Regions from separate parts of the Microbacterium saperdae genome, predicted to be linked through region 2. Evidence: predicted binding sites of a transcription regulator. Region 2 holds the regulator's gene; each other region holds the start of a gene.
The links. Region 2 encodes LexA, which represses DNA repair genes until DNA is damaged. Its sites were predicted from a motif close to TCGAACANNTGTTCGA; they were not measured.

Region 1 (10,114 bases), 1.0 Mb from region 2:
GCGAACAGTTCCCGGAGATCCCCGACGAGACACTGCTGGCCGCGATCGGACCGCGCACGGCTCGCGATGCGCAGAAGGCCGGGCTTCCGGTCTCGGTCGTCGCCGACCGACAGACGGTCGACGCGCTGATCGATGCCGTCTCGCACTTCACGCTTCCGCACGCGGCGGACGAGTTCGCGCCGTGAGCTTCCCCGACGTCCGGTTGAGGCGCCTGCGCCAGTCGCCGGCAGTACGCGATCTCGTGCGCGAGACCTCTCTCCAGCCGCGGCAGCTCGTGCTGCCGATGTTCGTTCGCGAAGGTCTCAGCGAGCCGGTCGCGATCGGTTCCATGCCCGGCGTCGCCCAGCACTCGCTGGACTCGCTGCGCGCGGCGGCCGTCGAAGCCGCTGAGGCGGGTGTCGGCGGTGTGATGCTGTTCGGCGTTCCTGCCGTGCGCGACGCCCGTGGCTCGGGAGCGGACGACCCGCACGGGATCCTGAACGTGGCGACCGAGGTGCTGGCTGCCGAGGTCGGCGATGCGCTCGTCGTGCAGACCGACCTGTGCCTGGATGAGTTCACCGATCACGGCCACTGCGGCGTGCTCGCGGCCGACGGGTCGGTGGACAACGACGCGACGCTCGAACGGTACACGTCGATGGCGCTCGCGCAGGCGCGCGCCGGGTCCCAGCTGCTCGGGCTGTCGGGGATGATGGACGGCCAGGTCGCCGTCATCCGCGCCGCACTCGACGCCGAGGGATTCACGCAGACGCTGATCCTGGCGTACGCCGCGAAGTACGCCAGCGCCTTCTACGGTCCGTTCCGCGAGGCCGTCGATTCGCAGCTGACCGGTGACCGCCGCACGTATCAGCTCGGTCCCGGCAACCGTCGGGAGGGCGTCCGCGAGGCCGTCGTCGACGAGGCCGAAGGCGCCGACATCGTGATGGTGAAGCCTGCCATGGCCTTCCTCGACGTGCTGCGCGAGGTGCGCGACACCGTCAGTATTCCGGTCTGGGCATACCAGGTGTCCGGTGAGTACGCCATGATCGAGGCCGCCGCGGCGAACGGGTGGATCGATCGCCGCGCGGCCATCCTGGAGTCGCTGCTGTCGATCCGCCGCGCCGGCGCCGACGCGGTGCTGACCTACTGGGCGACCGAGGCCGCGCGCTGGCTGCGCGCCTGAGCCGTACCGTCTTCTCTTCTTCGGAGCATCATCATGACCGACCGCAATGACGACCTGTTCTCTGCCGCTCGCGCGGTGATCCCCGGCGGGGTGAACTCCCCGGTGCGCGCCTACGGCTCCGTCGGCGGCACGCCCCGCTTCCTCGCATCCGCGAAGGGCGCGACCGTCACGGACGCCGCGGGCAACGAGTACATCGACCTCGTCGCCTCGTGGGGTCCCGCGCTCCTCGGTCACGCGCACCCCGAGGTCGTCGCCGCTGTGCAGGAGGCGGCGACGCGCGGTCTCTCGTTCGGTGCGCCGACCGAGGGTGAGGTCGAGCTCGCCGCCGTGATCGCGGAGCGCGTGCGCTTCGGCGAGACACGTCCGATCGAGCGCGTGCGTCTGGTGTCGACCGGTACCGAGGCGACCATGACCGCGATCCGTCTGGCCCGCGGTGCCACCGGCCGCGATCTGCTGGTGAAGTTCGCCGGGCACTATCACGGACACTCCGACGGACTGCTCGCGGAGGCCGGTTCCGGTGTCGCGACGCTGGCGCTCCCCGGGTCGGCCGGGGTGCCGGCGCCGATCGCCGCGCAGACCCTCGTGATCGGCTACAACGACCCGGATGCTCTTGCGGCGGTCTTCGCCGAGCACGGCCCGCGCATCGCCGCGGTCATCGTGGAGGCGTCGGCTGCGAACATGGGCGTGGTCGCTCCGCTGCCGGGCTTCAACCGGCTGATCGCCGACACCGCCCACGCCCACGGCGCCCTGATGATCCTCGATGAGGTGCTCACCGGCTTCCGGGTGCACTCCGCCGGATTCTGGGGTCTGCAGGCCGCCGCGGGGGAGGAGTACCTCCCGGACATCGTCACGTTCGGCAAGGTCGTCGGTGGAGGGATGCCGCTCGCCGCACTCGGAGGCCGCGCCGAGGTCATGGACCTCCTCGCCCCCCTCGGGCCGGTGTACCAGGCGGGAACGCTCTCGGGGAATCCGCTCTCGGTCGCGGCAGGTCTGGCGACACTGCGTCTGGCGACCCCCGATGTCTACGCGACCGTGGATGCCGCTGCGGACCGGGTCTCCACCGCGCTCGCAGCCGCGCTCACGGGTGCCGGGGTGACGCACGCTGTCGCGAAGGCCGGCAACCTGTTCAACGCGTCGTTCCGGGCCTCCGCTCCGCGCGACTACGCCGAGGCGCAGGCGCAGGAGTCATTCCGCTACGCCCCGTTCTTCCACTCGCTGCGCGAACAGGGGATCGCTCTCCCGCCCAGCGTCTTCGAGGCCTGGTTCCTCACCGCTGCTCACGGGGAGGACGAGCTCCAGCGCATCGAGGCTGCGCTCCCCGTCGCGGCGGAGGCAGCGGCGGCCGCCCAGGCCTGAGCGCGAGGACCTGCTCAGACGAACATCACCCGACGCGGTGGTGGATCGCTGTAGTGCCGCCCGAGCGGACTGACCCAGTCGAGGCTTCGGTCGGGGAGCTGTCGAGCGGTCCATCGATGGTGTTCATCGACGTCCGGATGCTTGAGCACGTGGTGACCCGCGCAGAAGTGGCTGAGGTTGGACAGGCTCGTCCGCCCGCCCCGGGCATGGTCGTGGTTGTGATCGATCTGGCAGCGGCGCACCGGCATGCGGCAGCCGGGGAAGCGGCAGTGCTGATCGCGCGCCCGCAGGAACCGACGCATCCCCTCTGTCGGACTGTACGTGTCGGTCTCGACCACCATCCCCGCCGGATCGAGGAACAGCCGGGACCATCCGCCGTTGCGCCCGGCGAGATCGCGGGCGATGTCGGGATCGATCGGTCCGAAACCGTCGAGTTCTGCCGGGCGGTCATCGGCCCCGAGGAGCGTCGTGGCAGCGACCGTCACCTGGATGTGCGCCCGCACCTGATCGATGCCCGCACCCGCCGCCTCGCTGGGGTCGGCCGCCAGCAGCAGGTCGGTGAGGAGATCTGTGCGCACCTGGTCCATGGTGCGCGTATCGGCAGGGACGATGATCGGGCTCGGCTCGGGTAGAGGATCTGTCGTGAAGGTGTCTCGTTCGCCGAAGATGGCCCACTCGTCGAGGCCGGGTGCGCTCCAGTCGAGGTCTTCGGGGAAGATCGGATTCTCACCGGAGTCGAGCCCGTCGGGGGAGAGCACCGGTTCGACGTCGTCGCGAGCCGCGATCACCTGACGCGCGAGCTGCGTGAGACGGTCCATGATCGCGGCGGCCAGGTGTTCGGGAAGCACGATGGAGATCAGCGCGAGCCCGTCGTCGACGGAGCGCATCGTGACATTGCGCTCCGAGGAGGCGCGTCGATGGCGGTCGACCAGCGTCTCGCCGGCCAGCGCTGCGGCGATCTGGCGCACCAGAGCACGGGTGCGGGCCGGGGTCTCGTTCTCGGCGACGACCACTGCGGCGGCGTCGTACAGGTCCAGCGCCCCGGCATCCGCTCTCCCTTCACGGACCGCCTCTCGCACGATCGTGCCGGCGCGGACGATCTCGCGTACATGGGCGCCCGTGATCGCGCCCCGACGGAACGACTCGCGGGCGGCAGGGTGATCGGAGTCGAGGAAGGCCGCGTCGGAGAACGCGTACTCGACGCTTCCCTGCGAGACGCGGGCGGCCGCCGAGTACTCGGCGATCATCGACCGGTGGATCGTGTCGCGATGGTACGGACTCTCCCGTGTGTCGGCGTCGCGCAGGAGCAGCCGATCGACGAGCAGTTCGGCGGATTCCGCCTCGAGTCTGGCGATCTGTCGCCGCTTCTCCACCCACGCGTCGAGCAGCGTCGCACGCTGTTCGATGTGGTCGGAGGGGGTCTGTGGCATGCTGCTAGCCTAGAACATATGTACGACACTCGGGGGAAGTCATCCACAGCTGAGATGCTCAGGAGCGCTGCTCCGATGGTGGGTTTCGACAATGGATCGTTGCGTTCCTGTGAGCAACTTCCAGACAACTGGCAGGACCGCGCTGGCAGACTGGACTCATGGTGACGTTGCTGTTGGATCAGACGCAACTGGAGGTCGTGCTCTCGCCGATCGAGCGTGCCGCGACCTTCCACCGCGAGAATCTCCGGATCGTGCGCGAGACCATCACCAAGGTGCAGTTGATCGACGACGCGTGGACCTGGTTGCGGGGCGTACCGAATCCCGGCACGCACATCCCCGGTGTCCTCGCGGCCGGCAGCTGGAAGGCTGCGGGCAGCCTCGACTTCGTGCTGATCCGTCGCCGTCGTCCGTCAGTCGTGATCGACCTCGACGGAGACGCGCAGTACCGGCGCCTGATCCTCACGACCCGGCACGGGCTCGCGCTCACACAGGCGCTGCGTCTCGAGGTGTCCAGCGAAGCAGCCGATGTCGAGGAGATCGTGGCGACGGCGCCGACTCCTGTGACGAAGGGCAGCCGTCGTCCGGTGATCCGCCCCCGGCCCGCCTGACAGACCAGATGACATGTGAGAAGCCCTCCGCAACCGAAAGGTCGCGGAGGGCTTCTCACATGTCGGAGCGGTATGTCCGTCAGTCCTGACGGTGCTCGCCCTCGTGGTGGTGGTCGCCCTCGTGGTGGTGGTCACCGTCGTGGTGGTGCTGGTCACCATCGTGGTGGTGCTCGCCCTCGTGGTGGTGGTCGCCATCGTGGTGGTGGTGCTCGCCCTCGACGTGCTCATCGGATGCCGGGGCATCGTCCGCATCGTGATCGACGGGGGTCGCGGCGGGCACGGTGTCGATGACACCCGTGGATGCGACACTCCACGATGTCGATTCCCCGGATCCCGAAGAATCTTCGGACGTCTCTGCGCCGAGCGGGTAGTCCTTGGGCTCGTCCTCGTAGTAGGCGCGAGCCGCGGCAGCGAGCATCGAGCTCACCGCAGCGGAGCGGGGGTCGTCCTCGGACTGCTCGCCATCGGACTGCTCGCCCTCGGACTGGTCGCTCGCGCCCTCGAGGCCGTCGAAGATCTCGATTCCCGCGGAGTCCTCTTCTGCGGACTCGTCGTCGGAGGCGGCGGGCGCCTCGACGGGTTCGGTCTCGGCGTCGTCCACCTCGGTGACCTCAGGGTCCTGACCCTCCGGCGCCGCGAGATCGGTCGCCTCCGGGGCGTCCTCGTCAGACTCGCGCGCCTCGTCGTCCTCGCTGTCGGCGAAGATCTGGCTGACGTCGTGCACAGGCTCGTCATCCGCGTCCGACGGCGTCGACGCGGCGGCGACGGGAGCCGCGGTGCCGAACAGGATCTCGTCGAAAGAGGGAGTGGACGTCTCGGACGGCACCTCGGATGCCTCGGATGCCTCGGATGTCTCAGACGCCTCGGTGAGAGCCTCATCCGCGGCGACGGCCTCATCGACGGCGATCTGCGCGATCGCGTCCTCTTCGTCGGTGTCGGCCGTGAGCTCGGTGTCGGCTGCGAGTTCGGGGTCCGCGTGGTGCACATTCTCCGATGCGCGGATGCTCTCCGCGACCTCCGCCACGGCGGCGGCGATGGCATCCTCGTCGGAGAACGCCTTCTCCTCGGGCGCAGGGTCGGCGCCGGCGGCGATCGCCGCGGCGGCAGTCGGATCCGAGGGAGCCGTCTCCGACACCGCAGCCGAGACGGCCGTGACCTCGGCGATCTCGGCGATCAGCGTGTCGTCCCCGGCGTCCTCGGCGTTCGGGGAGCCTTCCTCCGCCGGGGCCTCCTCGGCAGGGGAGTCGGCGTCTGCGGCGGGGACCGCGAAAGTCGGTGCGAGTGCGAGCTGCGACGCGGCGGCCGAAGCGCGCGGCTCCAGCTTGCCGCCGCGGACCAGCTCGATGAACACGTCCTCCAGCGTCGGACCACGCTGCACGAGCGTGCTCAACGCGATGCCGGCCTGAGCTGCGACGGCGCCGACCGTTCCTGCGTCTCCGCCGCGCACGGTGAGGCCGGAGCGCAGCACCTCCACGTCGAAGCCGGCGGTCGAGAGTGCGGCCGTGAGCGCGGCACGGTCCACGGCATCCACGACGACCGAGCCGGCCGTCGGGTCGGCGAGCTTCTCGATGCCGCTGGAGAGCACCAGCTGGCCCTTCGAGAGCACCAGCACGTTGTCGGCCACCTGCTCGACCTCGCTGAGCACATGCGAGGAGACGAGGACGGTGCGTCCCTCATCCGCCAGGCGGCGCATCAGCAGACGCATCCAGCGGATCCCCTCGGGATCGAGACCGTTCGCCGGCTCGTCGAAGACGAGAGCGCCGGGGTCGCCGAGCAGCGCGTGCGCGACGCTCAGCCGCTGACGCATGCCGAGCGAGAACCCGCCGATGCGGGAATCGCCTTCACCGTCGAGTCCGACCAGTGCGAGCACCTCGTCGACGCGGGAGAGCGGGATGCCGTTCGCCTTCGCCGCGATCGTCAGCTGCCGACTGGCCGTGCGGCGGGGACGGTAGACCGTCTCCTCGAGCACGGAGCCGATGGTGCGCAGCGGCTGGCGGAGCTCTGCGTACGTCGTCCCGCCGATCGTGGCGGTACCGGACGTGGCACGCACCTGACCGAGCAGGATGCGCAGCGTCGTGGTCTTGCCGGCCCCGTTGGGGCCGAGGAAAGCAGTGACTGCACCGGGCTCGACACGGGCAGAGAGGTCCGAGACGGCGGTCACCTCATTGAAGCGCTTCGTCACATGTGTGAACTCGAGCACCTGTCCGTCGGGCATCCGCGACCTCTCCTTGCATTGGGCACTTCCCTCTATCCTGCCGGAAAAGCGCTCGGATCGCGTATTTCATGCGGAATCCCGCGTCGTGGGATCGGAGTAGCCTGGCTCCCGTGACCGAATCCACGCCTGCTCCCCGCGTCCTCATCCGCACGGAAGGAGCCCTCGGCCGGCTCACGCTCAATCGTCCCGAGGCGATCAACGCGCTCGACCTCGGCATGATCGAGATCCTCACCCAGACGCTCCACGCCTGGCGTGAGAACACCGACGTGCAGATCGTCCTGATCGACGGAGAGGGCGAGCGCGGCATGTGCGCGGGCGGAGATGTGCGAGCCCTGCACGCCCAGATCGTGGGCGGACGCGCGGAGGAGACGGCGGAGTTCTTCCGCGCCGAGTACGCGCTGAACGCGCTGATCGCCGAGTACCCCAAGCCGGTCGTCGCCCTCGCCGACGGCATCACGATGGGCGGCGGCATCGGCCTCGCCGGCCACGCCGCGATCCGTATCGTCACGGAGCGCTCGAAGCTGGCGATGCCCGAGACCCGCATCGGATTCACTCCGGACGTCGGCGGCACCTGGCTCCTCGGCCGGGCACCCGGACGATTCGGCGAATACTTCGGGCTCACCGGCCAGACGATGAACGGCGCGGATGCCGTCTACCTCGGCTTCGCGGACCACTTCGTGCCGTCCGATCGGCTCGACGCGCTGCGCGAGGCGCTCGCCTTCCGCGCCGACCCCACCGGGCCCAGCGAGATCGTGCTGCTCTTCGACGAGACCCCGGAGCCGACGACTCTGCCCTCCCTCCGCCCCGCGATCGACGAGGCCTTCTCGGCGCCGACCGTCGCGGAGATCGTCGGACGGCTCCAGGCGCAGGGCAGTACGGATGCCGCCGCCATCGCCGACCTGCTCGAGGGGCTCGCGCCGACCGGTCTCGTCGTGACGCTCGATGCGGTGCGCGAGGCACGCGAGGCATCGGGACTCCGCGCCGCGCTGGAGGGCGAGTACCGCCGGGTGCTCTGGTTCGTGAACGAGCACCCCGACCTCGTCGAAGGAATCCGCGCACAGCTGGTGGACAAGGATCGCAACCCCCGGTGGCAGCCCGCCACGCTCGCCGAGCTGGCACCGGATGCCGGCGCGGAGGCGCGGGCGTACGTGCCTCGGCATCCGCTCTTCTGAGCGCTCGCCGCCTCTCCTTCCCCACTCTTCTCCTTCGCCCGTGCCTCGACTTGGCACGAGGTGTCGACTTGTTCGGCCCGGTGCAGAAATCGCTGGCCGGACCACGGAAAGGTTCGCTGTCAGCGAAGGTCCCCCGATAGGGGGATACGAATGTCGGCGCTTCGTGGCACTCTTTCTTGTGGCCGATTGTCGGTCGGCATCCGTCAGCCGAGAAATCCGCCGATTCATCCTTCCTAGAAAGTCCGCCTGTGCTGGGAAAAATCCTCCTCCGTTATCTGTCTCGATACCGATGGCTGCTGCTCGCCGTGCTGGTCTTCCAGCTCGCGAGTGTCGCAGCGACCCTCTACCTTCCGCGCCTCAACGCCGACATCATCGACAAGGGCGTCGCCCTCGGTGACACCGGTTACATCTGGAGCACCGGTCTGTTCATGCTGGCCGTGTCGCTGGGGCAGATCATCGCTTCCGTCACCGCGACCTACTTCGCGGCGCGCGCCGCGATGGGCGCCGGCCGCGACATCCGTGCCGACGTCTTCGGCAAGGTCAGCGGTTTCTCCGAGCGCGAGGTGTCGCAGTTCGGCGCCGGCTCGCTCATCACCCGCAACACGAACGACGTGCAGCAGGTGCAGATGCTCGCCATGATGGGCGCGACCATGCTCGTCACGGCGCCTCTGCTCGCGATCGGCGGCATCGTCTTCGCCATCCAGACCAACGTGGGCCTGAGCTGGCTCATCGCCGTCTCTGTGCCGCTGCTGCTCATCCTCGCGGCTCTGGTGATCGGGCGCATGGTGCCCCTGTTCCGCACCTACCAGGGCAAGCTCGACAACGTGAACCGCATCATGCGCGAGCAGCTCACGGGTGTCCGCGTGGTGCGTGCGTTCGTGCGCGAGCGCATCGAGGAAGAGCGCTTCCGCGGCGCGAACACCGACATCATGGACGTCGGACGCAAGGTCGGGTCGCTCTTCGTGTTGCTCTTCCCGCTGTTCATGCTCATCCTCAACGTCACCGTCGTCTCGGTCATCTGGTTCGGCGGCATCGAGGTGAACAACGGCACCGTCCAGGTGGGCACGCTGTTCGCCTTCATGCAGTACATCGGCCAGATCATGGGCGGCGTCATCATGGCGAGCTTCATGGCGATGATGATCCCGCGCGCCGCGGTCTCGGCCGAGCGCATCGGCGAGGTCCTCGACTCCGAGTCCACCCTGGTCCGCCCGGAGAACGGCGTCACCGAGTTCCCGATCCCCGGATCCGTGGCGCTCGACGGCGTCGAGTTCACCTACCCCGGCGCCGACTCCCCGGTGCTCACCGGAATCAGCTTCGCCGCGCAGCCCGGTGAGACGGTCGCGATCGTCGGATCGACCGGCTCGGGCAAGACCACCCTCGTGTCGCTCATCCCGCGTCTGTTCGACGTCTCGGGCGGAGCAGTGCACGTCGGCGGCACCGATGTGCGCGAGGCGGACGTCGAGGCGCTGTGGGACAGCATCGGCCTGGTGCCGCAGCGCCCCTTCCTGTTCACCGGCACCGTGGCGTCCAACCTGCGTTACGGACGTGAAGAGGCGACGGACGAAGAGCTCTGGCAGGCGCTCGAGATCGCACAGGGCCGCGACTTCGTCGAAGAGATGCCTGACGGGCTCGAATCGCGCATCGCGCAGGGCGGCACGAACGTCTCCGGCGGTCAGCGCCAGCGTCTCGCGATCGCCCGTGCGATCGTGCATCGTCCGCAGATCCTCGTGTTCGACGACTCGTTCTCGGCGCTCGACCTCACCACGGATGCCCGGCTCCGCCAGGCGCTGTGGCGGGAGCTCCCGCACGTGACGAAGATCGTGGTCGCGCAGCGCATCTCCACCATCACCGACGCGGACCGCATCGTCGTGCTCGACGGCGGGACCATGGTCGGCGTCGGCACACATGAGGAGCTGCTCGCGACGAGCGACACCTACCGCGAGATCGTCGAGTCGCAGCTGGGGGTGGACGCATGAGCGAGCAGAGCAACCCTTCGACAGGCTCTGGGGCCGGTACCCGGAAGCAGCGCGGCCGCAGTAAGGCGGCAACGATCGAACCCGAACTGACCGCCGAGGAGAAGTACGAGGCCGAGCTCGCGGAGCAGGCGCGTCAGAACTCCGGCGACTGGGACAGTGTGGCGCCGGGCAAGGCCGACAACTTCGGTCCGAGCTTCG
Region 2 (10,114 bases):
CTTCGGGGTGCGCGAGGCGACCTCGCGCAGCAGTTCGAGGTTCGGTCCGCGCAACGTGCCGTCCTTCGTGACGTCGGTGACGACGTAGCGGCTGCATCCGGCATCCTCGAGGCGGTCAAGGACCTCCCAGAGGTCACCGCCCTCCTTGGTCCAGCCGCGCGCTGCCAGCGTCGTGCCGCGCACGTCGAGTCCGACCGCGATCGCCTCGCCGTAGCGGCCGATCACGTCGGCCGCCCACTCCGGGTTCTCGAGTGCTGCGGTGCCGAGGTTGATGCGGGTCGCGCCGCTCTCGAGCGCAGCCTCGAGCGTCGCATCGTCACGGATGCCGCCGGACAGCTCGATGTTGACGCCGCGGTACTGCTTGATGACCTTGCGCAGGATGGGCGCATTGGTTCCGCGGCCGAACGCCGCGTCGAGGTCGACGAGGTGGATCCACTTCGCGCCCTGCGCGACCCACTCCCCTGCGGCGTCCAGCGGGTCGCCGTAGTTGGTCTCGGTGCCCGCTTCGCCCTGCGTGAGGCGAACGGCCTTCCCGCCGGCGACATCGACGGCCGGGAGAAGCATGAGTGAGGGAGACTGCGCGAAGTCGTTCATGGGTTCCTAAGGTGAGGATTCAGATCAGCGGTCCGAGCACACCCGTCACGGACGCACGAGAACCGAGGGTATCGCGACCCCGGTCCCCCTCCAAATGCAGGAGAAATGCAACGGAAGGGCACGGGATAGGCTGAGGCATGATGTCCGGACCGCACGAAGAAGCCACGCCGGGTGCCGACGCGCGTCGACGCGATGACCGGGCCCCGCTCGTCGAGTCGGTCCCGCTCTTCCCGACCGACGCCCCTGCGGTTCCTCCCCGGCCGACGACGACCCCCGCTCCGCCGGCTCAGCCGCCGTACCGCCGCACACGCGCCGACGCGCGCGTGGACCGTGCTCCGGATATCGCCGCTCCCCCGCGCCCGCTGCCCCCGACACCTGTGGCCTCGCCTGCGGTGCCGTCTTCGCCGCCGCCTCTCGCTGCGCCCGAGACCGCACCCACCGACACCGTGCCCACCGACACCGTGCCCCGCCGTCCGGCCGCGCCCAGCATTGCGACCCCGACGGCACCCGTCCCGCGGATGCCGTCACCACCGACGCCCGGCGCGCAGACACCCATGTCGGGCGCATCCTCCGCACCGACCTCTCCTGCACCCGCGTCATCCGCGCCCACGCTCATCGAACCGGCATCGCGTCGGGAACAGCGGGTGCGCGAGCGGGATTCCTTCCTGCAGACCGAACGCCCCGAGGAGCCCGCGCGCGAAGGCGCCCGTGGCGCCCTCAACCGCCTCGGCCTGCGCATCCGCCCCTCGGCGGACGAGCAGTCGGCCCGTGACGACGAACTCGCGGTGAGCCAGCACTGGCCGGGGCCGCGCACGATCGCGGTCGTGAACGGCAAGGGCGGCGCCGGGAAGACGCCGACGACCGTCCTCCTCTCCGCCGTGTTCGCCCGCTACGGCGGTGCCGGCGTGCTCGCGTGGGACAACAACCAGACGCGCGGGACCCTGGGATGGCGAACCGACACGGGCGCGCATGATCGCACGCTGCTGGAACTGCTGCCGGAGGCCGGGAGACTGCTGGGCACCGGAGCGCAGTCCGCGGATCTCGCGCATTTCATGCACCATCAGCCGCGCGAGAAGTACGACGTGCTGCGGTCGAAGCCGATCAGGCTCGCGCACGAGAACCGCCTGAGCCCGACCGACGTCGATGCGATCCACGCCGTCGCCTCGAAGTTCTACCGGTTGATCGTCATCGACTCCGGCAACGACGAGTCGGACCCGATGTGGCTGCGCATGATCGATCACGCGGATCAGCTCGTCATCGCGACCACGACGCGCGCGGACCACGCCGAGGCCGGCGCCCTGCTCATCGAGGCCCTGGAGGAACGCGACGAGCGGTCCGCGCGTCTCGCGCGCGAGTCCGTCGCCGTGGTCTCCCAGGCGGATCCGAAGGCGACGGCCGCCGAGCTCGATCACGTCACGAGCGGGTACCGCTCCCTGTCGCGCGAGGTCGTCAGCATCCCGTTCGATCACGAGATGGTCGACGGTCCCCTGCGGTACGGCGCGCTCAACAAACGCGCCCAGCGGGCGTGGCTGTCCGCCGCAGCAGCCGTCGCCCGCGGTTTCTGACCCGTCAGGCGTCGCCGGGGTTCAGCTCAGGCTGCCGATCCAGTTCCGCAGGAGCTGGATGCCGGCCTCTCCGGACTTCTCCGGGTGGAACTGCGTGGCGGAGAGCGGTCCGTTCTCGACGGCTGCGAGGAACGGATCGCCGTACGTGGTCCATGTCAGCACCGGCTGCGGGAAGGGCGGAATGACGTCGAGCTCCCACGACTGCGCACCGTAGGAGTGCACGAAGTAGAACCGCTCCTCCTCGATTCCGCGGAACAGTACGCTGTCGTCGCCCGGGCTCACCGTGTTCCAGCCCATGTGCGGGAGGACGGGCGCGTTCAGCTCCGTCACGGCTCCCGGCCACTCGCCGAGACCCTCCGAATCGACGCCGCGCTCGACGCCGTGGGCGAAGAGCACCTGCATGCCGACGCAGATCCCGAGCACCGGCCGTCCACCGGCGAGGCGCCGATCGATGATCTCGTCTCCTCCGTGCGCGTGCAGTGCGTCACGCACCGCCGCGAACGCGCCGACGCCGGGCACGACCAGGCCGTCGGCCTCGAGCGCCTCGGCACGGTTGCGCGTGAGCACCGCATCGGCGCCCGCAGCGGCGAGAGCCTTGACGGCAGAATGCACGTTCCCCGACTCGTAGTCGAAGACCGCGACCTTCGGAGTGCGCGTCACAGCGCACCCTTGGTGGAGGGAATTCCCTCGACGAGCGGGTCGAGCGCCTTGGCCTGGCGGAACGCCCGCGCGAACGCCTTGTACTCCGCCTCGGCGATGTGGTGCGGATCGCGTCCTCCGAGCACGCGCACGTGCACCGTGAGTCCTGCGTTGAAGGCGATGGCCTCGAAGGAGTGACGCACGAGCGAGCCGGTGAAGTGCCCGCCGATGAGGTGGTGTTCGAAACCGACCGGTTCACCCTCGTGCACGAGGTACGGGCGCCCGGAGATGTCGACCACGGCCTGCGCGAGGGCCTCGTCGAGCGGTACCAGGGCGTCTCCGTAGCGGGAGATGCCGGACTTGTCGCCCAGCGCCTCGAGGATCGCCTGGCCGAGCACGATCGACACGTCCTCCACGGTGTGGTGGGCGTCGATGTGGGTGTCGCCGGATGCCCGCACCGTGAGATCGGTCAGCGAGTGCTTCGCGAAAGCGGTGAGCATGTGGTCGAAGAACGGCACGGACGTGTCGATGCGGCTCGCACCGGTGCCATCGAGGTTGAGTTCGAGTTCGACGGTGGACTCCGACGTGCCGCGCACGCGGCTCGCGGTGCGCGGGGTCAGGGCGAGGCTGCTCATGATGCCGAGTCTATCGAGGCCAGCGCGTCGAGGAACGCCGTGGTCTCGGCCTCGGTGCCCGCCGTGACACGCAGGTGTCCGGGGATGCCGACGTCACGGATCAGGACGCCCTGGTCGTAGAGCTTCTGCCAGGTCGCCTTCGGGTCAGCCACTCCGCCGAACAGCACGAAGTTGCTCCACGACTCGTGCGGCGTGTAGCCGAGGGCCTCGAGCGTGGCCGTGATCCGATCACGCTGCTCGACGATCTCATCGACCATCCCTAGCATGACATCGGCGTTGCGCAGCGCGGCGACCGCCGCCGCCTGGGTCAACGCGCTCAGGTGGTACGGCAGCCGCACGAGACGGAGCGCGTCGATGAAACCGGGGTCCGCTGCCAGGTAGCCGACGCGCGCGCCCGCGAAGGCGAACGCCTTGCTCATGGTGCGGGAGACCGCCAGACGCGGGCGACCGGCCAGAAGCGACAGCGCGGAGGGGGCGTCACGCGGGGCGAACTCCTGGTAGGCCTCATCGACCACCACGACACCGCGCGCGACCTCGTACACGGCCTCGACCACGTCGAGGCCGAGAGGCGTACCGGTCGGGTTGTTCGGCGAGCACAGCAGCACGACATCGGGATCGACATCCCGCACCTGCGCGGCCGCCTCCTCCGGCGTGATCGTGTAGTCGGGTTGGCGTGTACCCGCGACCCAGCGGGCCCCGGTCCCCTGCGCGATCAACGGGTACATCGAGTAGGTCGGCGCGAACCCGAAGGCGGTGCGCCCCGGACCGCCGAAAGCCTGCAGGATGTGCTGCAGCACCTCATTGGACCCGTTGCCCGCCCAGATGCCCTCCGCTTCCAGACCGTTGCCCAGGTAAGCGGCGAACCCTTCGCGGAGAGCGGTGAACTCCCGATCGGGGTAACGGTTCACATCGCGGATCGCGACAGCGATCTCGTCGAGGATGTCGCTGGCCACCTCGTCCGGAATCGGATGCGTGTTCTCGTTCACGTTGAGGGCGATCGGCAGCGGCGCCTGCGGGGCACCGTACGGGGTCAACCCTCGAAGGTCGTCACGAAGCGGCAGGTCATCGAGTGAGGCGGTCACCCTTCCCATGCTAGAACGCTCAGCGGGACGAGGCGATCAGAGTGACGCTCGATTGCGGTCAGTTCGTGTACTGCGCGGGGATCGACAGCGACTGTCCGATCTGCAGCTCGCCGGTCTGCAGGACGTTCAGTCGCGTGATCTCTCCGATGACCTCACGCGGGTCGGCCGTCGGCGCGATCTCGCTGGCGATGGACCACAGCGTGTCGCCCGGGAGGACCGTGACCGTCTCGAAACTGACCGTGCCGGTGCTCTCATTCGAGGCGAGGGCGCTGCCGCCGCTGATCGCGGCGAACGCGATGCCCGCCGCGAGGGGCACCGCCGCCAGAGCGAGCAGCACGCGGCGACCGCGAACCGTCAGCCGAAGACGCGTCGCCGGGCGGGCCGGGATGACTGCTGCGGTGCTGAAGGTGATGGTGCTCATGGTGTGCTCCTCTGCGTCGCCCCGTTGCCGGGAGGATCAGCCACCTGCCGCACGGGCCGGTGGAAGTTGGCGTAGCGTTCGCATCCTGCTCTCGGCCGGGAGGGCTGAATGCGAAGCTACGTTCCGAAGGTATCTTCGAGTTCGAACATCTGTCAAGCTTTCTTCGAAACCACACCCGCCAATCCGCCGACACGCTCGAACAGATCTTCCAGATCCGCATGATTCTCGGATACGGTTTCGATAGGAACACCCCACCACGGGCCACCGACATTCGAAGAGCGGCGTCGGAAACGCGTACCGAAGGAGCATCATGAGCGAGAACTCAGCCCCCGAGCCAGAGGCACCGCGCACGCGCCGTCGGAAGAGCCTGAGCCCCAAGCAGATGGCGATCCTGGAGGTCATCCAGGCCTCGATCGCCCAGCAGGGCTACCCGCCGAGCATGCGCGAGATCGGCGACGCGGTCGGGCTCAAGTCGCTCTCCAGCGTCACCCACCAACTCGGGCAGCTGGAGCTCAGCGGCTACCTCCGCCGCGATCCCGGCAAGACCAGGGCCATGGAGGTGCTGATCGACCTTCCCGGCTCCAGCACCGAGAACCCGGCCGACGTGGCGACGCCGGTCGGCGATGCGGCACTGGTGCCGCTCGTGGGTCGCATCGCCGCAGGAGTGCCGATCACCGCGGAGCAGCAGGTCGAGGAGATCTTCCCCCTCCCCCGTCAGCTCGTGGGCAAGGGCGATCTCTTCATGCTCAAGGTCTCGGGAGAGTCGATGATCGACGCCGCGATCTGCGATGGCGACTGGGTCGTCATCCGCTCGCAGAACAGCGCGGAGAACGGTGAGATCGTCGCGGCGATGCTCGACGACGAGGCGACCGTCAAGACCTTCCGCCGTCGCGACGGGCACACGTGGCTGCTGCCCCGCAACTCGGCGTTCGAACCGATCCTCGGCGATGAGGCCACGGTGCTCGGCAAGGTGGTCGCCGTGCTCCGCGCCGTCTGACCCCGGGCGCAACATGCTCCGGCCGCCTGCCGTCGTCCGTACAGTGGGAGGTGATGACTGAGACGACTCGTACTTCCTGGATGGAACGTCATCAGGTCGCGCTCTTCCTGGCGGCGATCCTGTGCGGCGTCGGAGTCGGCCTGGCCGTTCCCGGCAGCGATGCTCTCGAGTACGCGATCGAACCGGTGCTCGGGGTGCTGCTGTTCGTCACGTTCCTCTCCGTCCCCTTCCGGCGGATCGGCGGTTCCCTGCGCGATGCACGCTTCCTCGGCGCGCTCGGACTCCTCAACTTCGTAGTGGTCCCGATCGTCGTCTTCGCGTTGTCCCGTTTCGTGGCCGACGAGAGCGCCTTGCTGATCGGCGTGCTCCTGGTGCTGCTCACACCCTGCGTCGACTACGTGATCGTCTTCACCGGACTGGCCGGCGGGTCCGCGACCAAACTGCTCGCCGCCGCCCCGCTGCTGATGCTCGCCCAGATCCTGCTGCTGCCGTTGTACCTCCTGCTGTTCATCGGGCCGGACGCCGCCGCGCTGATCGACGGCGCGCCGTTCGTGCGGGCCTTCGTCGTCTTGATCCTTCTCCCGCTGGCAGCCGCCGCCCTGGTGCAGGTGCTGGCACGTCGATACTCCCTCGTCCGCACGATCGAGAGCGGTCTGCTCGCCGCGACGGTGCCCCTCATGAGCGCGACGCTCCTGATCGTCGTCGCCTCCCAGGTGCGCGCAGTGGGTGCACAGCTCGGGGCGCTCACCAGGGTCGCGCCGATCTACCTCGCGTTCGCCGTCATCCTCGTCGTGCTCGGCATCCTCGTGGCGCGCATCGCCCGTCTCGACGCGGCGTCGTCGCGCGCACTGACGTTCAGCGGCGTCACGCGCAACTCACTCGTGGTCCTCCCTCTCGCGCTCGCGCTTCCCTCGGCCCTCGCACTCGCACCGCTGGTCGTGGTCACCCAGACGCTGGTGGAGCTCATCGTGATGGTCATGCTGGTGCGCGTCCTGCCCCGGCTCATCCCGCAGCGCTGACGCCGTGACGGTCTCCACGCCCGCATAGGCTCGACGTATGACTTCGCCCTACGGGTCCTGGCCCTCCCCCTTCTCTGCGGCTTCGGTGGCCACCTCCTCGCCGCGCATCGACGGGGCGCGGTTCGTCGGCGACGACATCTGGTGGGGCGAGTCCGTACCGGCCGAGGGCGGTCGTGTCACCGTCCGGTCCTCGACCGGACGAGAGGTCCTGCCGGCTCCCTGGAGTGCACGCTCACGAGTGCACGAATACGGCGGAGGGGCCTGGACGGCGGATGACGAGGGCACCCTGTACTTCGTCGACGCCAAGGACCAGCGGGTGTACCGCCTCCCCGCGGCCGGCGGGCCGACGCCGCTGACGCCTGAGGGGCCGGCCCACGGCGGTCTGCGGTGGCAACACGGCCGTCTGCTCGCGGTGCGCGAGGACCTCACGTCTACGCCGCACCGACGCGCGATCGTGGGCGTTCCGCTGGACGGCTCCGCCTCCGGCGATCCGGCAGCGATCCGGGTGTTCGCCGAGGGATCCGCGTTCTTCGCGCATCCGGCGCTCTCCCCCGACGGCTCGCGGATCGCGTGGGTCCAGTGGAGTGGGGATCGGATGCCGTGGGACGCCGCCACGGTGCACCTCGCCACCGTGGACGGGCGCGAGGTGGCGACCCTGCCGAGTCGGGCTGCTCTGCAACCCGAATGGGTCTCCGACGATGCACTGCTCTACGCCGATGATCCCTCCGGGCGCTGGCTCCTGCATCGCGTGCACCTCGACGGCCTCTCCCCGAGCGCGCCGGCCGAGCTCATCGCACCGGCCGATGCCGATACCGGCTACGGATTGTGGGTGCTCGGCAACCGCTGGTTCCGGCCGCTCTCCGACGGCCGGACCGTCGCCATCCGCACGAACGGCCGCGATCGAGTCGTCGTGATCGATACCGAGGGAGAGACACGCGACCTCGACGTGCCCTGCGACGGCCATGTGAGCGTTGACGATGTCCGCGGACACCGCGTGCTGCTGTCCGGCAACGGTTCCCACGTGAACCCGGGCGTCTGGTGCGTGGACCTGGACTCCGGAGAGGTGACGGCGGTGCGCGGCGGCGACCGGGTGGATCCCGCATGGATGCCCGCCGCACAGCAGATCGACATCGACGGTGCGCACGGACCGGTGCACGCCTTCGCCTACGCACCGGCGAACCCGGAGGTCTCCGCCCCGGAGGATTCGCTCCCGCCCTATGTCGTGCTCGTGCACGGCGGACCGACCGCCCACGTGACGGGTGCCACGTCCGCCGCGATCGCGTTCTACACGAGCCGTGGCATCGGCGTGCTCGACGTGAACTACGGCGGTTCGACCGGCTACGGTCGCGCCTATCGGGAGCGACTGCAGGGGCAATGGGGCGTGGTCGACGTCGACGACGTGATCGCCGCCGCACAGGGGCTCGCCGACGCCGGCCTGGCAGATCCCGATCGGATCGCGATCCGCGGCGGCTCGGCCGGGGGCTGGACCGTGTTGTCGGCCCTCGTACGCGGCGGGGTGTTCGGGGCGGGCATCAGCCGCTACGGCGTCTCCGACCTGCGGATGCTCGCTGAGGACTCCCACGACTTCGAAGCGCACTACATCGAGAGCCTCGTGGGTCCCCTGCCGGAGTCGGAGCAGCTGTACATCGACCGCTCCCCGCTCTCATCCGCCGGCCGGATCGCGGTGCCGGTGCTCCTGCTGCAGGGCGAGGACGACCGTGTCGTGCCGCCGTCGCAGTCCGCGGCGATCCGCGACGCACTGGCCGCGCGCGGAATCGACCATGAGTACGTGCTCTATCCGGGAGAAGGGCACGGCTTCCGCCGCGCGGAGACCGTCGTCGATGCGCTCGAACGGGAGCTGACGTTCCTCGGTCGTGTCTTCGGATTCGCTCCGCGACTCTGATCCCGGATTCGTCCGGCTAATTACTCCCCGACGCGGTTGCGCAACCGCATGGCCCGGTCTGCCTCGCGGGTGTCCTGACGCTCACGCAGGGTCTGACGCTTGTCGTACTCGCGCTTTCCCTTCGCCAGGGCGATCTCGACCTTGGCGCGACCGTCCGAGAAGTAGAGCTTCAACGGGATCAGCGTGTATCCGCCCGCCGAGACGGCGTGGGCGAGCTTCGCAATCTCCTCGCGGTGCAGCAGCAGCTTGCGCACGCGCTTGGCGGTGTGGTTCGTCCAGTGACCCTGGGAGTACTCCGGAATGTGCACCGAATCGAGGAAGACCTCGTTGCCCTTGATGAACGCGTACCCGTCGCTCAGGTTCGCGCGCCCCTGGCGCAGCGACTTCACCTCGGTGCCCGTGAGCACCATCCCCGCCTCGTACGACTTCTCGATGTTGTAGTCGTGACGTGCGCGACGATTGGTCGCGATGACCTTCTCCCCGCGTTCCCTGGGCATGATGCTCTCCTGTGTGTCGATGAGCTCAGCGACATGAAACGGCTGAGCAGCCTTTCAGTCTATACCGAGCACGGAGGGCACACCCGACCCGGTCGGGTCAGGTGCGCAGCCAGCGTCTGATCGCGAACCCGGCGGACAGGGCCGCCAGCACGATGCCGATGCCGATCAGCACAGGCACCACGAGCATCGCGTCCTGCATCGTGATCCAGGTCGTGATGAAGGGGACTCGACCGCGGAGGTATCCGTTGACTCCGAAGTGCACCCCGGCGACGACCGCGGCGCTGGCGAGCGCAGACCCCAGGAACGCCGCGAACACGCCTTCGAGGACGAACGGCGTCTGGATGAACCTGTTGGACGCGCCGACCAGGCGCATGATGCCGATCTCCTTGCGTCTCGCGTACGCGGACAGACGGATCGTGGTCGCGATCAGCAGCGTCGCCGCGATCAGCATGAGCACCGCGATACCCACGGCGATATACGTCGCGACCGTGAGCGCGGAGAAGAGCGGCTCCAGATATTGCAGCTGGTCCTTGACCTGCTCCACGCCCGCCTGGCCGCTGAAGGCCTCGGCGAGCACCGGAGACTGCCCCGGGTCCTTCATCGTGACGAAGAACACCTCGAAAGCCTGGTCGGGCGTGAGCACGCTGGCCTGGTCGGCGCCGAGCTGCTCGACGAGCTTGGCGTAGGTGTCTTCCTTGGTGTCGAACGTCATCGAGCTGATGAGCGGCGAGAGCGCATCGCCCTCGAGCTGAGCCCGGACGG
Region 3 (10,114 bases), 1.1 Mb from region 2:
CCCCGACCGAAACGCGGCCGCGGGTGGTGCCCTGCCGAAGGTGCACGGCACGACGCGCTGACGCGCGTCCCCATGAACGAACGGACGCGCTCAGTGTCCGACTGAGGAGACAGCATGTCCATCCCCATCGCAGATCCTGCCCCTCTCGAAGAGGGGACGCTCCGCGTCACACCGCTCGGCGGCCTCGCCGAGATCGGTCGCAACATGACCATGTTCGAGTACGACGGCAAGATCCTGATTGTCGACTGCGGCGTGCTCTTCCCTGAGGAGCACCAGCCAGGCGTCGACCTGATCCTCCCGGACTTCGAACCGCTCCGCGACCGCCTCGACGACATCGTCGGTGTCGTGCTCACGCATGGCCACGAGGACCACATCGGCGCGGTGCCCTACCTGCTCCGCCTGAAGAGCGACATTCCTCTCATCGGCTCCGGGCTCACCCTCGCGCTCGTCGAGGCCAAGCTCAAGGAACACCGCATCAAGGCCTTCACTCTCACGGTGAAGGAAGGCCAGGAGGAGCGGGTCGGACCGTTCGACCTCGAGTTCGTGGCCGTCAACCACTCGATTCCCGACGCCCTCGCCGTCGCCATCCGCACGCCGGCCGGATTGGTGCTGGCCACGGGCGATTTCAAGATGGACCAGCTGCCGCTCGACGGCCGGATCACCGACCTCCGTGCGTTCTCGCGCCTCGGCGAAGAGGGAGTCGACCTGTTCCTGGTCGACTCGACGAACGCCGACGTCCCCGGCTTCACCCCGACCGAGCGCTCGATCGGCCCCGTGCTGGATCAGGTCATCGGCAAGGCGCCTCGTCGAGTGATCGTCGCGAGCTTCTCGAGCCATGTCCATCGCGTGCAGCAGGTCCTCGATGCCGCGCATGCGCACGGCCGTCGGGTCGCGTTCCTCGGGCGCAGCATGGTGCGCAACATGACGATCGCCGAGCAGCTGGGCTACCTCAAGGTGCCGGACGGACTTCTGATCGACTTCAAGAAGGCACGAGACCTGCCCGACGAGCAGATCGTCTACATGTCGACCGGTTCGCAGGGCGAGCCGATGGCGGTGCTGAGCCGCATGGCGAACATGGATCACGCGATCGAGGTCAGTGAGGGCGACACGGTCATCCTCGCGTCCAGCCTCATCCCCGGCAACGAGAACGCGGTGTACCGCGTGATCGACGGGCTGACCAAGCTGGGCGCGAATGTCGTCCACAAGGCGAACGCGAAGGTGCATGTCTCCGGACACGCTGCCGCGGGTGAGCTCATCTACTGCTACAACATCCTGAAGCCGAAGAACGTGCTTCCCGTGCACGGCGAGTACCGGCATCTGATCGCCAACGCGAAGCTGGCGCAGGACACGGGAGTTCCCGCTGAGCGCACGATCATCGCGTCGAACGGCACCGTGATCGATCTCAAGGACGGCGATGCGCGCGTCGTCGGGCAGCTCGACCTCGGTTTCGTGTACGTGGACGGCTCCACGGTCGGAGAGATCACCGATGCGGACCTCAAGGATCGTCGCATCCTCGCGGAGGAGGGCTTCATCTCCGTGATCGTGGTGGTGGATGCCGCGACGGGCCGTATCATCTCCGGGCCGGAGATCCACGCGCGCGGAGTGGCCGAGGATGACTCGGTCTTCGACGACGTCACCCCGAAGATCGTGGCCGCGCTCAAGGAGGCCGCCGGCAACGGCGTCCGGGACACGCACTCGCTCTCGCAGGTCGTCCGTCGCACGATCGGCCGCTGGGTCAATCAGCGACTGCGCCGTCGTCCGATGATCGTGCCGCTCGTCATCGAGGCCTGATCGGACCACGCGGACCGGTCGAGCTTTCACGGCTGACCGACATCGGGGTGTAACACCGCGGGCATAGGCTCACGTCATGTTCACGGGATTCTCGACGAGGCCGGCGGAGCAGTCCGACGCCGTCTTCCTCGGCGACATGCTCGTCGAGGCGGCGAACTGGCGCGCCGGGGGAGTGCGGCCACGACATGAGGTGCTGACGTCCGCGGAGCACCGGCGGTACATCGCGGGGTGGAAGCGTTCCGCGGACGACGGGCTCGTGGCGATCGATGCAGACGGCATCCCGATCGGCGCGGCCTGGTTCCGTATGCTGCCGCAGAACGAACCGGGGTTCGGGTTCGTCGCGGCGTCCGTGCCGGAGCTCATCGTCGGCGTCCATCCGCTGTGGCGTGCCAGAGGCATCGGGAGGATGCTGCTGCGCGGCGTCGTCCAACTGGCGGGCGCTCACGGCTACGCCCGTATCTCGCTGAGCGTCGAACGCGACAACTTCGCCCGCACCCTCTACCGATCTGAAGGGTTCTCGGTTTCGGCGCAGGGTCTGCTGCGCGACACGATGGTGCGCCGCACCGGGTGAACCCGAGGTGCCGGATCGCAGGAAAGCCGCGTCATTACGCGGAAATGTCGGTGCCTGGTCGTAACGTGAGGGCATGGCCAGGAGCACCACGAAATCTGCGCGCGCGTCGGAGAGCGCACCGTCACGCCCGAAACGGCAGACGGCTCCGAAGGCCCAGCCGGCACCCAAGAAGTACATCGACGAGGTAGACAAGGCGCCGGTCGTGGTGCGGGCGTGGGGCGGACTGGCGCATGGCGTCGGCGGCCTCTTCCGCGCTTTCGGCCCGGAGACGCTCGAGAAGGACGACCGTCGCGACGGTTTCCCGTTCCTGCTCGTCCTTCTCGCAATCCTCGGCGCCGTCAACGAGTGGTTCTTCATCGGCAACGAGGTCGCGGCCAACATCAGCGCGTACTCGGTCGGTGGGCTGATCGGCCGGGTCGCCTTCGTGATGCCCGTGCTCCTGCTGTTCCTCGCCGGGTGGCTGTTCCGCCACCCCTCCTCGGTGCACGACAACGGTCGCATTGGAATCGGCTTCGGACTGTTCATCTTGACCCTGGCGGGCTTCTGCCACGTCGCTGCCGGGACCACCGACAAGTTCGGTGCCGTCGTGCGCGCGCAGCCCAAGGAGGGGATGCTCGCGCTCAGCGAGGCCGGTGGACTCTTCGGATGGATGGTGGGGGAGCCGCTCGCGTTCCTGACCCCGGTCGTCGCTTACATCGTGCTCAGCCTGCTCGCCGTGCTCGCCGTACTCATCCTCACCAAGACCCCTCCGAACCGGATCGGAACCCGCCTCGGCGACCTCTACGCGTGGATGTTCGACGCGGAGCGTGCCGAGAAGCCGGTGAAGGAAGCCCCGCCGGTCGACGAGGCCGACAAGGTCGATGATCCGGATGTGCTGCCCTGGTGGCGGCGGAACAAGACCGGCCGCGAAGAAGACCCGGATGAGGGAACGCTCGGCTCTGACGACATCACCGCGCTGCTGTCGACTCCGGATGCGACGCCCGCCTACGATCAGGCGGTGATCGTGGCGAACGCCCAGGACGCGGCGACCGAGATCCTGTCCGAGGTGCGCTCCGTGACGGAGTCGCTCGCAGGTCAGCAGACGACGGCGTTGCTCGACGACGAGTCGGACACCGGCGAGATGCCGGAACTCCCCGGTCTCGACGGATTCGGCACCGACGGTCCCGGAGACCGCGGACCGCAGGCTCCGATCGCGCCCTACATCCTCCCGTCTCCCGGGCTGCTCGTCGAAGGCCCGGCGCCGGTCGAGCGCTCCGAGGCGACCGACAAGGTGATCGAGCAGATCACGAGCGTGCTGTCGCAGTTCAAGGTCGACGCCAAGGTCACCGGGTTCTCCCGCGGGCCGACGGTGACGCAGTACGAGGTCGAGGTCGGCCACGGCGTCAAGGTCGAGAAAATCCTGCAGCTGAGCAACAACTTCGCGTACGCCGTGGCATCGAACGATGTCCGTATCCTCTCGCCCATCCCGGGCAAGAGCGCGATCGGCATCGAGATCCCGAACGCCGACAAGGAGATGGTCGCGCTCGGTGACGTGCTGCGGTCTCAGGCGGCTCAGAAGAGCACGCACCCGATGACGATCGGCGTCGGCAAGGACGTCGGTGGCAACATCGTGATCGCGAACCTCGCCAAGATGCCTCACCTGCTGGTCGCCGGTTCGACCGGATCCGGTAAGTCCAGCTTCGTGAACTCGATGATCACGAGCCTCCTGATGCGCGCCCGACCTTCTGATGTGCGCATGGTCCTCATCGACCCGAAGCGCGTGGAACTCACGAGCTATGCCGGCGTGCCTCACCTGATCACGCCCATCATCACGAACCCGAAGAAGGCCGCAGAGGCGCTCCAGTGGGTCGTGAAGGAGATGGACATGCGGTACGACGACCTCGCGTCGTTCGGCTTCCGTCACATCGACGACTTCAACCGTGCGGTGCGTGCCGGCGAGGTCGAGCTTCCCATCGGCAGTGAGCGCGTGCTCAAGCCGTACCCGTACCTCCTGGTCGTCGTCGACGAGTTGGCCGACCTGATGATGGTGGCCCCGCGAGACGTCGAGGACTCGATCGTGCGCATCACCCAGCTCGCGCGTGCATCCGGTATCCACCTGGTGCTCGCGACTCAACGACCCAGCGTCGACGTGGTCACCGGTCTCATCAAGGCCAACGTGCCCTCCCGACTGGCGTTCGCCGTGACCAGTGTCACGGACAGCCGAGTGATCCTCGACAGCCCCGGTGCCGACAAGCTGATCGGTCAGGGTGACGCCCTGTTCTCGCCCATGGGGTCGTCGAAGCCGTTCCGTCTGCAGGGCGCGTGGGTCGACGAGAAGGAGATCGACGCGGTCGTCAAGCACGTGACCCGCCAGGCGCGCCCCGAGTATCGCTCGGATGTCCAGGAGGCCATGGAGCCGGCGAAGAAGAAGGAAGTCGACGAGGACATCGGCGACGACCTCGAACTGCTGCTCGCGGCCGCAGAGCTCATCGTCTCGTCCCAGTTCGGCTCCACCTCGATGCTTCAGCGCAAGCTGCGTGTCGGCTTCGCGAAAGCGGGACGCCTCATGGACCTGTTGGAGTCTCGCGAGATCGTCGGGCCCTCCGAGGGATCGAAGGCGCGAGACGTGCTGGCGACCGCCGAACAGCTTCCGCAGGTCATGGCCAAGCTGCGCGGGGAGGACTCTCCCGCACCGGCAGCAAGCTCGACTGTGCCCCCTGTGCCGCCGCTTCCGACTGCAGTCGACCCGATCGAGGCGCAGTATGACGGACTCCCCGTCGTCGAATCCGAGGGCGATGAAGACGCCTGGGGCCTGACAGGACGGGACTGATGACCATTCCGAGGCAGCTCCCCAACGCGATCACGATCGCCCGCATCCCACTGGCGGTCATCTTCTTTGTCGTGCTCCTGCTCGGCGGGACCTACGGTGTCCCGAGCCCCGGCCTCCGGTGGACGGCCGCGATCCTGTTCATCGTGGCGATCTCGACGGACTGGGTCGACGGCTATCTGGCGCGCAAGTACGACATCGTCAGCGACTTCGGGAAGCTCTGGGACCCGATCGCCGACAAACTCCTCACCGGCGCAGGCTTCATCGGTCTCGCGATCCTCGGGGAGATCCAGTGGTGGATCGTGCTGATCATCCTGGTGCGCGAGTGGGGGATCACGGTGCACCGGCTCGTCGTCGCCAAGGAGCATGTCGTGGCGGCCGCGTGGATGGGCAAGATCAAGACCGCGTTCCAGGGCGTGGCTCTGGGGTGGGCGCTGCTGCCGCTGCACGAGTTCATCGGGCTCGGACCGTGGACCCTCATCACGGCCGTTCTGATGATCATCGTGCTCATCCTCACCGTGGTGAGCGGGATCGACTACATCGTCGCGCAGGTCCGGGGCTCTCGTCAGAAGGCATGATGTCTCCTGCTGCCGCTGTCCTCTCGGCTCTGGGACGTCGAGGCTGGACCCTCGGGGTCGCTGAATCCCTGACGGGTGGCTCCGTCAGCGCTGCTCTCGTGGCGGTGCCCGGTGCGTCGGCCGTGTTGTGGGGCGGCGTCGTCGCCTACGCGACACCCGTCAAACATTCCCTGCTCGGCGTCGACGCCGATCTGCTGGCGCGTCACGGCGCCGTGCATCCGAGCGTCGCGCTGCAGATGGCGGACGGGGTACGGAGGGCGGTGAGCATCGACGGCGTAGACGCGCACGTGGGGATATCGACGACCGGGATCGCCGGCCCCGATTCGCCGGACGGCCAGCCTGTGGGCACCGTCCACGTGGGCGTTGTCACCCCCGAGGCGTCGCGCACAGTCGAGTTTCGGTTCGACGGCGATCGCGCGCAGATCCGTTCTGCCGCGGTCGACGCGGTGTTGCTCACCCTGCGTGATGTGCTCGGGGAATAGCCGGCGTATTCTCGCCGTTACGTATGATGTGCTCACATTCAAACCACAGAGTGCAGGGGTAGATTTTGTGAAAGCCAGTAGGACTAGACTGGCGATCTCGTCGGAGGGGACTCCGACTTTACGATCCGGGAGGAGGTTCCGATGATTCTTGTACGACAGGAAATCGGCGATGTGCTGAGGGACTTCCGCCTGCAGAAGGGACGCACCCTCCGGCAGGTCGCGAGCAAGGCATCGGTTGCGCTGGGATACCTCAGCGAGGTCGAGCGAGGCCAGAAGGAAGCATCGAGCGAGATCCTCGCTTCGGTCGCCGACGCGCTCGACGTACCGATCTCGACGATCATGCGTGAGGTCGGCGATCGTATCTCCGTGCTTGAGGGCATTCAGGTCTTCCCGGATGTCGTCCCGGACGACCTCGTGGCGTCGATCGAGCCCGAGCTGTCGCTGCGCTGACGCGCGGTCTTCCACCACGATGCGTCGTAGTGAGTTTCTCCGCGCCGTGGAGGCTGAATTCCACACCCGCGCGTCGTCTCTCCTCCAGGATCTCGTGCTGACGCCTTTGGGAGGTCGCACTGCGGCCGAGGCGCTCGATGCGGGGGTGCCTCCGCGCGAGATCTGGTATGCGCTGTGCGACGAGATGGATGTGCCGCTGTCGCGGCGCCACGGAGCCGGACGCCTCGAACCCCGCAAGCGCTGAACCGCATCGGTGTTCGATGAATCCAGGTTCCGACGCGCCGTGAACGGCGTGTCGTCGAAGATGCGTTCGAATCCGGCGTAGTCTTCTGCACAAGTGGTTCAGAGCTGGTGCTCTCCACCGTTCGCAGGGTCGACGGCCGAATGTCGGAGGTCCCTCGTACGGTGAAGACATGGCCGATGAGCCATACGCCTTGTCGGAGAGTTGCTCCCAGCCGGGAGCGCCGCGACAGCCTACAGGCGGCACCACGCGAGCAGAAGGAACACATCATGCCATCACCCGCAGACCGCGAGAAGTCCCTGGAAACAGCTCTCGCTCAGATCGATCGCCAGTTCGGAAAGGGCTCGGTCATGCGGCTGGGCAGCGACGAACGTGCTCCTGTCGCCGTGATCCCGACGGGATCCATCGCTCTTGACGTCGCTCTCGGCGTGGGAGGCCTGCCGCGCGGTCGAATCGTTGAGATCTACGGCCCGGAGTCCTCGGGTAAGACGACGCTGACGCTGCATGCGATCGCCAATGCGCAGCGCGCCGGCGGTATCGCTGCGTTCATCGATGCCGAGCACGCGCTCGACCCTGACTACGCAGCGAAGCTCGGAGTCGACATCGACGCGCTGCTGGTCTCGCAGCCCGACACCGGAGAGCAGGCGCTCGAGATCGCCGACATGCTCGTGCGCTCCGGCGCGATCGACCTGATCGTCATCGACTCGGTGGCCGCCCTGGTGCCGCGCGCCGAGATCGAAGGCGAGATGGGTGACTCGCACGTCGGTCTCCAGGCGCGCCTCATGTCGCAGGCGCTTCGTAAGCTCACCGGTGGTCTCAACCAGACCAACACCACGATGATCTTCATCAACCAGCTGCGCGAGAAGATCGGTGTCTTCTTCGGTTCCCCGGAGACCACCGCCGGTGGAAAGGCGCTGAAGTTCTACGCCTCGGTGCGACTCGACATTCGTCGAATCGAGACGTTGAAGGACGGTACGGAGGCGGTCGGAAACCGCACACGCGTCAAGGTCGTGAAGAACAAGATGGCACCGCCGTTCAAGCAGGCGGAGTTCGACATCCTCTACGGCATCGGCATCTCTCGCGAGGGCAGCCTGATCGACTTCGGCGTGGAGCACGCCATCGTCAAGAAGTCCGGCTCCTGGTACACGTATGACGGTGACCAGCTGGGACAGGGCAAGGAGAACGCCCGTACGTTCCTGCTGAACAACCCCGACATCGCGTTGGCTATCGAGACCCAGATCAAGCAGAAGCTCGGCATCGGCCCGCAGGTGGCAGCTGTTGCCGCAGCTGACGAGCTCGCCGAGCGTCGCCCGGCCTGATCATGACCGGCGAGAGCGGGGGCGGATCGCGAGGCGCTGATGAGCGACTCGCCCCCGTTATCCCTTTGTTCGGCGGAGGAACGGCTCGCGCCGGTGACGTATCGAGCGATGCGCCGTCAGCGACGCCAGCCCCGGAAGGAGTCTCCGCATCCGAGGCGAGGTCCTCTTCTCAGAAGGGGAGCTCGGACGACTCACCGTCTCGCGCATCTGGAGCGGATGTTCTAGCGGGAGCGGAGCAGGCAGCGGCCGTCGTTCCACGCAGGACCGGAGACGCCGGTCTTTGGCGATCGACGTGGGATTCATCGCCGAACAACGGGAGCTCGACAGGGGAAAGCGCCGAAGCGACGCCGAGCGATCGGCATCCCGCGCGTGGGGGAGCGGCGACGAAGAGTGCTCCGCGATTGCGGGCGTTGGACAGGCATTCCGGCGTCGAAGAAGTGGAGTCCTTCGACGCTCCTGACCCGGAAGAGAACCGGAAGATCGCGGCGGAGAGTCTCGTCAGGAAGCTCCGAACACGCTCCTTGTCGATCTCGGAAGCCCGCACGGTATTGAAGACCCACGGTCTCGACGGCGCCCAGATCGACGATGTGCTCGACGATTTCACCCGACGTGGCTACCTCGATGACGCCGCCCTCGCGAGTCAGCTCGTGGAGTCGGGGAGCCAGCGCAAGGGGCAGGGACGCGTTGCGCTGTCCCGTGCTCTCGCACAGCGCGGTATCCCGCGCGACGTGGTGAACGCGGCGCTCGATGAGCTTCCGGACGACGATGCCGAGCGGGCGTTGGACTTCGCGCGGACCAAGGCACGGTCGCTCAGCAGGCTCGACGCCGAGACGGCGCTGCGGCGTCTGGTGGGCCAGCTGTCTCGCCGCGGATACAACGGATCCGTCGCCATGACCGCGGCGAAGACGGCCCTGGCCGAAGCGACGTTCGGTGGTCGACCGAGCGGCGTGCGATTCGTGGATTCCGACTGACGCCTGCGCCGCGCTGATCCACGCGATCGCGCTCGTACAATGGGAGCATCATGACTATCCCGCGCAGCGAACCGACGATCATCACCGCCTCGTCGGCAGCCGTCGACGTCGACGGCCGACAGCGATCCTACGAAGTGCGCACCTTCGGGTGCCAGATGAATGTCCACGACTCGGAGCGATTGTCCGGTTCGTTGGAAAGCGCCGGCTATACCCGTGCTGAGGCAGGGACCGAGGCGGACGTCGTCATCATCAACACCTGCGCCGTGCGTGACAACGCCGCCGGCAAGCTGTACGGGACGCTCGGCCAGCTGGCCGCCGTCAAGCGGCGCAAGGACGGGATGCAGATCGCCGTGGGCGGGTGTCTCGCTCAGATGGACAAACAGGCCGTGCTCGATAAGGCGCCCTGGGTCGATGTCGTCTTCGGGACGCACAACATGGGCTCTCTGCCCGGTCTGCTCGAGCGCGCCCGCCACAACGGCGAGGCCGAGCTCGAGATCCTCGAAGCGCTGGAGGTGTTTCCATCCACGCTTCCCACGAAGCGTGACGCGGCTCACAGCGGTTGGGTGTCGATCTCGGTGGGCTGCAACAACACCTGCACGTTCTGCATCGTGCCCAGCCTCCGCGGCAAAGAGAAGGACCGTCGCCCCGGTGACATCCTGAACGAGATCCGTCTTCTCGTCGAGGATGGTGCCCTCGAGGTCACCCTCCTCGGCCAGAACGTCAACTCCTACGGCGTCGAGTTCGGTGACCGCCAGGCGTTCGGAAAGCTCCTGCGAGCGGCGGGAGAGATCGACGGCCTCGAACGTGTGCGCTTCACGAGTCCCCATCCGGCGGCGTTCACTGATGATGTCATCGACGCGATGGCCGAGACCCCCAACGTCATGCCGCAGCTGCACATGCCGTTG

Region 1: FB560_RS00240 (HNH endonuclease signature motif containing protein) is a predicted target of LexA. The motif match lies at 3,956-3,971, and genes of this name have one in related genera.
Region 3: recA (recombinase RecA) is a predicted target of LexA. The motif match lies at 6,977-6,992, and genes of this name have one in related genera.

What each region holds. Positions count from the first base shown of each region.
Region 1 is NZ_VFOX01000001.1:39,265-49,378, forward strand. Features, by position in the region: gene FB560_RS00225 (uroporphyrinogen-III synthase) at 1-185, shown strand, start outside; gene hemB (porphobilinogen synthase) at 182-1,159, shown strand; gene hemL (glutamate-1-semialdehyde 2,1-aminomutase) at 1,193-2,515, shown strand; gene FB560_RS00240 (HNH endonuclease signature motif containing protein) at 2,530-3,945, opposite strand; gene FB560_RS00245 (hypothetical protein) at 4,104-4,553, shown strand; gene FB560_RS20830 (ATP-binding cassette domain-containing protein) at 4,633-6,768, opposite strand; gene FB560_RS00255 (enoyl-CoA hydratase/isomerase family protein) at 6,879-7,940, shown strand; gene FB560_RS00260 (ABC transporter ATP-binding protein) at 8,189-9,916, shown strand; gene FB560_RS00265 (ABC transporter ATP-binding protein) at 9,913-10,114, shown strand, end outside.
Region 2 is NZ_VFOX01000001.1:1,051,786-1,061,899, reverse strand. Features, by position in the region: gene priA (bifunctional 1-(5-phosphoribosyl)-5-((5-phosphoribosylamino)methylideneamino)imidazole-4-carboxamide isomerase/phosphoribosylanthranilate isomerase PriA) at 1-594, opposite strand, end outside; gene FB560_RS05045 (MinD/ParA family ATP-binding protein) at 735-2,159, shown strand; gene hisH (imidazole glycerol phosphate synthase subunit HisH) at 2,181-2,819, opposite strand; gene hisB (imidazoleglycerol-phosphate dehydratase HisB) at 2,816-3,433, opposite strand; gene FB560_RS05030 (histidinol-phosphate transaminase) at 3,430-4,524, opposite strand; gene FB560_RS05025 (LysM peptidoglycan-binding domain-containing protein) at 4,574-4,936, opposite strand; gene lexA (transcriptional repressor LexA) at 5,247-5,933, shown strand; gene FB560_RS05015 (arsenic resistance protein) at 5,987-6,952, shown strand; gene FB560_RS05010 (dipeptidyl-peptidase 5) at 6,990-8,855, shown strand; gene smpB (SsrA-binding protein SmpB) at 8,876-9,352, opposite strand; gene ftsX (permease-like cell division protein FtsX) at 9,450-10,114, opposite strand, start outside.
Region 3 is NZ_VFOX01000001.1:2,143,934-2,154,047, reverse strand. Features, by position in the region: gene dapA (4-hydroxy-tetrahydrodipicolinate synthase) at 1-61, shown strand, start outside; gene FB560_RS10315 (ribonuclease J) at 115-1,791, shown strand; gene FB560_RS10310 (GNAT family N-acetyltransferase) at 1,868-2,362, shown strand; gene FB560_RS10305 (DNA translocase FtsK) at 2,436-5,171, shown strand; gene pgsA (CDP-diacylglycerol--glycerol-3-phosphate 3-phosphatidyltransferase) at 5,171-5,746, shown strand; gene FB560_RS10295 (CinA family protein) at 5,743-6,228, shown strand; gene FB560_RS10290 (helix-turn-helix domain-containing protein) at 6,370-6,678, shown strand; gene FB560_RS10285 (DUF3046 domain-containing protein) at 6,698-6,922, shown strand; gene recA (recombinase RecA) at 7,189-8,238, shown strand; gene FB560_RS20945 (regulatory protein RecX) at 8,760-9,209, shown strand; gene miaB (tRNA (N6-isopentenyl adenosine(37)-C2)-methylthiotransferase MiaB) at 9,260-10,114, shown strand, end outside.